2 regions of the Afifella sp. YEN Y35 genome follow, and region 1 is predicted to be linked to the other one. Evidence: predicted binding sites of a transcription regulator. Region 1 holds the regulator's gene; the other holds the start of a gene.

Region 1 (5,150 bases):
AATCTTGAGCATATCGGCGACGAGTCGCTCGTCGTCCGCCTGGCGGATATAATGCCCGTTCAGATTTTGCAGTTTGACGAAGTCGAAGCGCGCCGCGCCCTTGCCGATCGCGTCGAGATCGAACCATTCCGTCGCCTGCTCGGAGGAGAAGATCTCCTCGTCGCCATGGCCCCAGCCGAGGCGTGCGAGATAGTTGCGGAGCGCCTCAGGCAGGTAGCCCATCGCCCGATACGCTTCGACGCCGAGCGCCCCATGACGTTTGGAGAGTTTGGCGCCGTCCGGACCGTGAATGAGCGGGATATGCGCCCATTGCGGCACCTGCCATCCGAGCGCTTCGTAGATGATGCCCTGTCTGGCGGCATTGGTGAGATGATCGTCGCCGCGAATGACGTGCGTGACGCCCATATCGTGATCGTCGACGACGACGGCCAGCATGTAGGTGGGCGTTCCGTCCGAGCGCAGGATGATGAAATCGTCGAGGTCGCGGTTCGGGAACGTGACGCGGCCCTGAACGTGATCCTCGATGACCGTCTCTCCGTCCTGCGGAGCCTTGATGCGGATGACCGGCTTGATGCCTTCCGGCGCTTCGGACGGATCGCGGTCGCGCCAGCGCCCATCATAGCGGGGAGGGCGCCCCTCGGCGCGTGCCGTCTCGCGCATCTCCGCCAGCTCTTCCTGGGAGGCATAGCAGCGATAGGCATGGCCGCTCTCAACGAGCTGCCAGGCCACCTCTGCATGGCGGTCCATGCGGGCAAATTGTGAGATCGGTTCACCGTCCCAATCGAGGCCGAGCCAGGAGAGCCCGTCCAGGATGGCCGCAATGGCAGCATCGGTCGAGCGCTGGCGATCGGTGTCCTCGATCCTGAGCAGCATTTTACCGCCGCGGCCCCGCGCATAGAGCCAGTTGAAGAGCGCCGTGCGTGCGCCGCCAATGTGCAAAAAGCCGGTTGGCGAGGGAGCAAAGCGGGTAATCGGATGAGATGACATGGTGGTTTTGGCTGGCAAAAGGGCGGGGCGATTGGTGGATGCCCGGCCCGCGTGTAAGATGGGCTCGGTCTAGCCACAGCGCCGGGTGCTTGCAAGCATGGAACCGAGCGGCGGACAGTCAAGCGCGGCGGATGGGGAGCGGCCTTCGCAGGACGATCGCCGTATCGAAGGCTTCTTGCCGCCTGGCCGGCTCAGGCGCTTCGGCTACGGCGTGGCGTCTCACACCGCGCATCTCAGAGCACAGGCTGCCCGCGATTTCGAGGAGCGGCGCGGCTTTCTCTTCCTGGCTGTCGGCTTTTCTTGTGGCGCGGCCGCCTATTTCATTTTGCCGCGCGAGCCTTTGCTTTCCGCGCTTCTGCCCGCAGCCTTGGCTGCGGCGGGTGCCGCATGCCTCGCGTGGTGGCGCGGTGGTGGCGCCTATCCGTTGGTGTTCCTCGCCTGTTTTCTGGCCGGGATGTCCGCAGGCAAGCTTCGCGTTGAAAGCCTTCGCGCGCCGGTGCTCGAACATCCGTTGAGCAGTGAAGTGACCGGCCGAGTGGTGGCTGTCGAAACCCGCGCTGAACGAACGCCGCGGGTGGTCCTCGACCAGGTGCGCATTGAGCGTCTTTCTGCCGAAGAGACGCCACACAGGGTCCGGCTTACCTTGCGCACCGATCTGCCGCCAACCGGTGCAACGGTGAAGGGGGCGGCGCGGCTGGCACCGCTGCCGGGCCCGGCGATCCCCGGGGGCTACGATCCTGCTCGGGCGGCGTTTTTCGATGGGATCGGCGCATCCGGTTTTGTCTTCGGCACTCTGACGGTCGTCGAACCACCGAGCGGCGTCCATCTGTTCCTGGCGATTGCGGCCATCCGCCGAGCGATCGCAGAGCGGATCACCGACGCGGTGGCAGGCCCGCCCGCTGCGATCGCGGCAGCGCTTCTCGTCGGCGATCGCGGCAAGATCGCGGATGCGGACGTCGACGCTCTGCGGATCGCGGGTCTTGCGCATATTCTTGCGATTTCGGGCCTGCATATGATGCTGATCGCCGGCACGGCCTTCTGGCTCGTGCGTGCGGTGCTGGCGTTGTCGGAACATATGGCGCTCGTTCTCCCGATTCGAAAAATCGCAGCGGCCGTCGCGCTCGCAGTCGGCGCCTTCTATTTGTCGATCTCCGGCGGCAACGTGGCGACGATCCGCGCCTTCGTGATGCTTGCGGTCATGCTGACGGCCGTCTTTCTGGATCGTCCTGCTCTCTCGCTGCGCAACCTCGCGATTGCAGCTTTCGTGGTCGTCGCGCTCCAGCCTGAGAGTGTGCTCGAACCGGGCTTCCAGATGTCCTTTCTGGCCGTCGCCGCCTTGGTGGCGGCCTGGGAAGCCTGGCGCGACCGTCCGCGCCAGGATCTTGCTGAACCCGCCCGCGGGCTCATGCGACTTCTCCGCAGGCCTGTCGTGGCGATCGGTGCCGTCGGCTTGACCACGCTCGTCGCCGGTCTGGCCACATCGCCGTTCGCGGCTTTCCATTTCGGACGGCTCGCGTCCTACTCGCTCCTCGGCAATCTCATTGCGATGCCGCTCGTCTCGCTCATCGTGATGCCGGCGGGGCTCATCAGCCTGATTGCGATGCCGTTCGGTCTGGAAACCGTGCCGTTGACCGTCATGGCCTGGGGCATCGATCTCGTCCTCGCTTCGGCGCATTTCGTAGCGTCATTGTCGGGCGCCACCGTTATCGTCCCGCCGTTTCCCGCGATCGCGCTCATTCTGATGTGCGGCGGGCTTCTGTGGCTCAGCCTCTGGCGATCGCAGCTGCGCCTCTACGGCGTCGCGCCACTCTTGCTGGGGGCGCTGCTTGCGTGGCTTCTCGGCGCCAGGCCCGACCTTCTGGTGGATGAGGCGGGGAGGGCGGTTGCTGCCCGTGACGTCGCCGGACACCTCCAAATCGTTGGCGCGCGGCAAGGCTCTTTCCTTGACGATGTCTGGCGCGAGGGCGAGCCGGAGGCGGAAGCCGCGGGAACGTCAGGCTTTCGTTGCGACGCCGAAGCCTGCGTTCTGGAGATGCCCGAAGGACTGACCCTCTCGCGCGTCACCGATCCGGTGGCCTTTTCGGAAGATTGCCGCCGCGCCGAGATTATCGTCACGCAACTGCGCGCGCCGAGAGATTGCGCGGCGCGCATCGTCATCGACCGCTCCGCGCTCGCCACCCATGGAGCGCACGCGCTTTTTATGGAGAGCAAACACCCGGACGGTGTAGCTCCGCACCTTGAACTTCGCACATCACGCCCATCCATCCGGCGACCGTGGCAGGGGTCGCCGGCACTCAGATGACGTCGAGGCCAGAAAGGCTGAGAAGCGCTCAGTAGCGGCGCAAAAGCCCCACGAGGCGACCCTGGATGCGGACCCTGTCCGGACCGAAGATGCGGGTCTCGTAGGCGGGATTGGCAGCCTCGAGCGCAATCGATGCACCTTTGCGGCGCAGACGCTTCAAGGTCGCCTCTTCGTCGTCGATCAGCGCCACCACCACATCTCCGCTGTCGGCACTGTCCTGACGACGGATGACCACGGTGTCCCCGTCGAGAATGCCGGCCTCGATCATGGAATCGCCGCGCACCTCGAGCGCGAAATGCTCGCCCTTCGAAAGGAGGTCCGGCGGCACGACGATGGAATGGCTCTGGTTCTGAATGGCGGAGATCGGAACGCCGGCTGCAATCCGCCCCATGACCGGGACGCTCGCGCCTCGCTCACTCTCTTCGAACGCTTCTTCCTCAACGGGTTGTGGCGCCTTGCCGAGCCGGCCTTCGATCACGCTCGGCGTGAAGCCACGCTGCTGCGGTCGCCCGAAACTCGGATTGACCGCGTCGGGAAGGCGCAGAACTTCCAGCGCGCGTGCCCGATTCGGCAGCCGCTTGATGAAGCCACGCTCCTCCAGGGCGGTGATGAGGCGATGAATTCCGGATTTCGACTTCAGATCGAGCGCGTCCTTCATCTCGTCGAACGAGGGCGGCACGCCCGATTCCTTCAGTCTTTCATTGATGAAGAGCAGAAGCTCGAGCTGCTTCTTTGTCAGCATTGCCGTCCCCTCGCGATGCGAGTCGCGTCTCGTGTACAAATCACGAACGCACACTACCTGTTCATGGCGTGTTCCACAAGCCTTGGGGGCCGCGCGCGGGTTTACGAGAGGGCTTGCGCGAGATCGATGACGGCAACCACATCGCCCGTCCGGGCCGCCGGAGCAAAGGGAGGGCGAATGATGAGGGCGTCCGAACGGGCAAGCGTCGCAAGAAGAGACGAATCCTGCTCGTCAGCGACCGTGACGGCTGTCCGTCCCTGCCATTCGACGAAGCGCGCCCGCAGATATTGCTGGCGGTTGCCGACCTCGGGCAACGCTGCTGCAAGCGGCAACAGGCGCGTTGGCTCGCTGCCTTCGGCGCCCTGCATCGCCCCGATAAGAGGCTTCAGAAAGACGAGTGCGCAAATGAGGGCGGAGACGGGGTTTCCGGGCAGGCCGAGCACCCGGGTGCGCCCGAGCGTACCGAACATGACCGGTTTGCCCGGCCGCATGGCGACCCGCCAGAAATCGACCTTGAGACCTTGTTCGGCGAGCGCCGGCTGGACGAGATCGTGGTCGCCGACCGAGGCGCCGCCGATCACCACCAGGATATCGGCATCCGCCGCGCCTGCTGCAGCATTGGCAATCGCCTGTTTGTCGTCGACGGCGACGCCGAGATCCCGTGCGAGACCGCCACAGGCCGCAACCATCGAGGCAATCGCCGCGCCGTTCGAAGAGACGATCTGATCTGGGCCTGGCTCTTCTCCGGGCTCGACGAGTTCGTCGCCGGTCGAAAGGATGGCCACGATTGGCCTCTGGCGTACCGGAACGATTGCATGGTTCATCGCTGCGGCAAGCGCAGTTTCGCGCGTTCCGATCCGGCGTCCGGCATGAAGAAGCGTCTCGCCCTCCCGGAAGTCGAAGGCCGCGGCGCGTATGTGTCGGCCTGACGCCACAGGCTCCAGAACCTCGATGCGGTCGCCGTCGGCGCGGGCGTTTTCCTGAATGAGGATGGCATCGGCCCCGTCGGGGACAGGCGCTCCCGTGAAGATGCGAACCGTCTCGCCCGTCCCGAGCATCCCGGCAAAATGGTAGCCCGCGCGTGCTTCGCCGATCTGGCGCAGCCATGCGCCTGAGGGC
Region 2 (5,150 bases), 1.9 Mb from region 1:
TCTTCCCTTCGCCCTCGTTCTTCTGGAAGCGCCGCATCGGCTCCAGGCTTTCGCCCGCGACGCGAAAGAGATCCTCGGAGATCGGCCCGTCTGTCTGTGCCGGGAGATGACGAAGCTGCACGAGACGTTCCTGCGTGGTTCGCTCGCCGATCTTGCCGACGCGGCGGGCGAACAGGACAAAGGCGAGATTGTCGTCGTGATCGGGCCCCCAGCCCCCAGGGAGGCGGGTGAAGGCTTCGATGAGGCCGATCTCGACCGCATGCTCGCCGAGCGTCTCGGCACGATGGGGGTCAAGGATGCCGCCCGCGAGGTTGCGGAGGAAACCGGCCTGCCGCGGCGCGCGCTCTATCAGCGTGCGCTGTCGCTCGGCAAGGAGTGAGAGACGGGGGGCACTGAATGAGCGAGAAGCGGCGCCGGGCCTACCGACAGGGCCATATGGCCGAGATGGCGGCGGCGCTCTTCCTCATGATGAAGGGGTATAGGATCCTCGCACGCCGCTACCGGACGCCACTTGGCGAGATCGATCTCATTGCCCGTCGCGGCCGCACCGTCGCCTTCGTCGAGGTGAAGCTTCGCGGTGAAAGAGCGGCGGCAGACTGGGCGCTCACCCCACGCAGCGAAAGGCGCATCGGCGCCGCCGCAAGCGTTTGGACCTCGCGGCATCCCGCCGCCATGCAATTCACGCAGCGCTTCGATCTCGTTCTCGTTTCGCCTTTTCGTTTGCCCCGGCATCTTGCGGACGCCTTTCGCCCTCCCAATTGATTGCCTCCGGCCACTCGATTGCACCGGGCCACTCGATTGCATCGGGAATGAAGCGCGGCTAACGCAGAAGCCAGAAGAACGGAGAGACCAATGGCCCTTTCAGTCGCAGTGCAGATGGATCCGATCGCTCAGATCGATATTCGCGGCGATACGACCTTCGCGCTGATGCTGGAGGCGCAAAAGCGCGGCCACAGCCTCTTCTATTACGAGCCGCGGCACCTTTCGATGGAAGCCGGCCGCGTCTTTGCCCGCATGCGGGCGGTGAGCGTTGCCGACGAGGTCGGCCGCCATTACGAGCTCGACGAGGCGGATCAGCAGCTCGGGCTCGAAGATTTCGATGTCGTCCTGATGCGCCAGGATCCGCCCTTCGACATGGCCTATATCTCGGCGACGCATCTCTTGGAGCGCGTTCACCCGAAGACCCTCGTCGTCAACGACCCGGCCCATGTGCGCAACGCGCCGGAAAAACTCTTCGTCACCGAATTTTCCGATCTGATGCCGGAGACGCTGATCTCCCGCGACATCGCAGCGATCCGCGCCTTCCGCGAAAAGCACCGCGACATCATCTTGAAGCCGCTCTACGGCAATGGTGGTGCCGCCGTTTTCCGGATCAGCGAGGGGGACGAAAACCTGTCCTCGCTGATCGAACTTTTCGAAACGACCTTCCGCGAGCCCTTCGTCGTGCAGCGCTATCTGCCGGAGATCCGCAAGGGCGACAAACGCATCATCATCGTCGACGGCGAGCCCGCCGGTGCGATCAACCGGATCCCGGCGGTGGGTGATGCGCGCTCCAACATGCATGTCGGCGGCAAGGCTGTCGCGGCCGATCTCACCGACCGCGACCGCGAAATCTGCGCCCGTATCGGCCCGGAACTCAAGGCGCGCGGCTTCATCCTCGTCGGCATCGACGTGATCGGCGACGTGATGACGGAGATCAACGTCACCTCGCCGACAGGCATCCGCGAGTTGCAGCGTTTTTCGGATATCGATGCGGCTGCGATGGTGTGGGACGCGATCGAACAGCGCTGCGTGGGCTGACGGGCGGGGCAGAACCCCCGCCCTCGAGCCTGGCTTAGTCGAGAAGCGAGACGGCCGACGGCATCACCTCGCCGGCGACGAAGCCGTGAATGCGGGCGACGAAATCGTCGACCTTGCGCAACACCTTGCGTTCTTGCGACGCGTCGGTGCGCAGGAAGAACGGGCAATAATTGGTCGTGCCGAAATCGTCGATGAGGACGAGCCGGCGGATTTGGCCGTCGATGTCTTCCTGGACGAGGACATTGCACAACATGATTTTTCGCGTCGGCACGCGATAGGTGACGAGATGGTCGCAAAACGTCTCAACCGCCGCCTGACATTCCGGCGAATAGCCGTGGATCGTCAGATAGCTTTCGAGGGTGCGTGAAATCTCGCCGTCGCCGTCGCGAATGAGCTCCACCGAGAGCCCCATCCCGAGGCTTGTCTGCAGGAAGCCGAACTGCCGCGCCACATGCGCGAAGGCTGCCTCGCCGCGGACCTGACCGAGGCGGCGCAGAATGTGCTCGTCCTGGCGGTTGTCGTCGAAGCGCACGAGCGGTCGCAGACGCTTCCACGCGGCCTTTGACCGGCGCTGGTCGGCGAGCGTGTAATCCGGTCGCCGCACCTTGATCCCGCGATCTTTACGCGAGGGATCGACAAAGCAGAGCCGTCGACCTCCGCGCGCAAACGGGATCGCCCGGCTGAGATTGACGATGCCCGCCCCGGACCGCCGGTCCGCTTGCGCGTGCATCGTTTCCGGTCCGGTGACGAACGCCCAAACCGGCGCAAAAAACGCCCTTAGGCGCGCCGAAGCGCGCCTCTTTTCAATCGAATCGCAGACCATGTGCCCCGGCCGCCTGTTCGCACCCGCAGCGTCGATCCGCCGCGAATGTTATGTATTTGTCATAAAGTCCGCGGGCGTGACGGTTTCAAGGACTGGGGGCCCGGAAACGCAAAAAAGTGACTGATGCGTTTCATGTTGTTTCTCTTGCGCAACAGGTGCGCCTCTCGGATCGTGTTCCTTTTTCGTTCTTGTCATCCTCCAAAAGCTGAGTCATTCTGCAATCAGAACGGGGGTGGTGACGATGGTGTCTCGCGTTACGACAGTGGCTTTTCGCGGGGTCGAGGCGATCCCCGTCGATGTCCAGGTGCTGATCGCGCCGGGGCGCACGCTCTTCAACATTGTCGGCCTGCCCGACAAGGCGGTGGCGGAAAGTCGAGAACGTGTGCAGGCGGCGATTCATGCGTCGGGTCTCGCGCTTCCGGCCAAGCGCATCACCGTCAATCTCGCCCCGGCAGACCTTCCGAAAGAAGGCAGCCATTATGATCTGCCGATCGCGCTTGCCCTGATGGCGGCGATGGGCGCCATTCCGGCCGATGCCGTCAGCGATCATGTGGTGCTTGGGGAACTCGGCCTCGACGGTCGCATCGAAGCGGTGGCGGGTGTGCTGCCGGCCGCCATCAGCGCCAATGCGCTGAAGAAGGGGCTCATCTGCCCCGCCAGCTGCGGCGGGGAGGCTGCGTGGGCCGGTGAAGAACTCGCCATTCTGGCGCCGAAGAGCCTGATTGCGCTCGCCAATCACATCGCCGGCAGTCAGGTCCTGTCCCAGCCCAAGCCCGCACTTCGCGCCGCGAGCGAGGCGCTTCCCGATCTCTCAGAGATCCGCGGTCAGGAGAGCGCCAAACGGGCGTTGGAGATTGCCGCAGCCGGTGGCCACAACATGCTGATGATCGGCCCTCCGGGGGCCGGCAAATCGATGCTGGCGAGCCGGCTGCCTTCGATCTTGCCGCCGCTTGCGCCGCGGGAACTCCTCGACGTGTCGATGATCTCCTCGATCGCCGGGACCCTCGCCGGCGGGCGGCTGTCGAGCCAGCGACCCTATCGGGCACCGCACCATTCGGCCTCCATGGCGGCGATGGTCGGCGGCGGCATCAATGCGCGTCCGGGCGAGGTGTCGCTTGCCCATCACGGCGTGCTCTTCCTCGATGAATTGCCGGAATTCACGCCGGCCGTGCTGGATTCGCTGCGCCAGCCGCTCGAAACCGGCGAAGCCGTCATCGCGCGCGCCAATCACCGGGTCACCTACCCGGCTGAGTTTCAATTGATTGCGGCGATGAACCCGTGTCGCTGCGGTATGGCGGGCGAGCCCGGGCACACCTGCCGGCGTGGCGCCCGCTGTGCGGCCGATTATCAGGCCCGGCTCTCAGGGCCTTTGATCGACCGCATCGATCTTCGCATCGAGGTGCCGGCACTCTCCGCCATCGATCTGATCGGCCCGGCCGAAGCGGAGCCGAGTGCGGCGGTGCGCGAGCGTGTGGCGGCGGCGCGTGCGATGCAGGCGGAGCGCTACCTGTCCCGCGGCCTGCCGGGCCTGCGCATCAATGCGCGCGCCGGCAGTCGCGTGGTGGAAGATGTCGCAGCTCCGGACGAGGCCGGTGCCCGTCTCATTCGCGATGCCGCGGAAGCGATGGGCTTATCGGCGCGCGGCTACCACCGCGTCCTCAAGGTCGCGCGCACGCTCGCCGACCTCGACCAGGAGGAAAAGGTGCGCCGCATCCATGTGGCGGAGGCCTTGAGCTACCGCCAGAGCGCGTCTCTGCTTGCCGCGGCCGCATGAGGCGCGCATCCGCGGTAAAGCCGCGGCAACCAAAGGCCGAGTGATGTCGCAAAGGGGCGCTCGAGCCTCTTCCCGCGATCATCCGCAGGGGGATGAGCGGCGCCATGCGTCCTCGCCCGAGCGGGATCGCCCGTGTGGCACGTCCGCGAAAAACGGCCGGTCAGGCGGCTTTCTGCAGTCGTTCGTGTCGAAGAGCCCGGCCATTTGCGTCGAAGAGCTGCAAATCTTCGGCATTGGCGGCAAGACGCACGCTTTCGCCGCGCTCGACCGCCACTTCGCCGGCAAGTTTCGCCACCACGGGATCGTCTTGGCGGCCGATATCGACGTAGACGAGCGTGACCTCGCCCAGAAGCTCCACCAGCGTCACCTCGCCTTCGATCAATGTGTCCTCGCCGGCTTCCGCGAGGCGGAGGCTTTCCGGTCGGACACCGAGATGACCAGGGCCTTGTGGGATGGCGATCCCCTCGGGGCGTGGGAGAGTGAGGTCTCTGCCGCCTTCGGGCGCGACCCGCAGCCCGTCCTGCGTGGTGCTGAAGGTGGCAGCTAGAATGTTCATCGCCGGCGAGCCGATGAACTTCGCCACGAACAAATTGTCTGGCCGGTGGTAGAGCTCCAACGGCGTGCCGACCTGCTCGACCCGGCCTTTGTTCAACACGACGATGCGGTCGGCGAGTGTCATCGCCTCCACCTGGTCGTGGGTCACGTAGATCATGGTCGTGTCGGGCATCTTCTCGTGCAAACGGGCGATCTCGA

The links. Region 1 encodes LexA, which represses DNA repair genes until DNA is damaged. Its sites were predicted from a motif close to TGTTCNNNNTGTGTTCNG; they were not measured.
Region 2: ACK8CP_RS15150 (YifB family Mg chelatase-like AAA ATPase) is a predicted target of LexA. The motif match lies at 2,796-2,813, and genes of this name have one in related genera.

The regions. Positions count from the first base shown of each region.
Region 1 is NZ_CP180203.1:1,294,102-1,299,251, reverse strand. Features, by position in the region: gene gltX (glutamate--tRNA ligase) at 1-987, opposite strand, end outside; gene ACK8CP_RS06275 (ComEC/Rec2 family competence protein) at 1,085-3,289, shown strand; gene lexA (transcriptional repressor LexA) at 3,318-4,031, opposite strand; gene glp (gephyrin-like molybdotransferase Glp) at 4,133-5,150, opposite strand, start outside.
Region 2 is NZ_CP180203.1:3,190,066-3,195,215, reverse strand. Features, by position in the region: gene rsmI (16S rRNA (cytidine(1402)-2'-O)-methyltransferase) at 1-379, shown strand, start outside; gene ACK8CP_RS15165 (YraN family protein) at 397-762, shown strand; gene gshB (glutathione synthase) at 853-1,800, shown strand; gene ACK8CP_RS15155 (YrbL family protein) at 1,835-2,530, opposite strand; gene ACK8CP_RS15150 (YifB family Mg chelatase-like AAA ATPase) at 2,865-4,397, shown strand; gene ACK8CP_RS15145 (ABC transporter ATP-binding protein) at 4,558-5,150, opposite strand, start outside.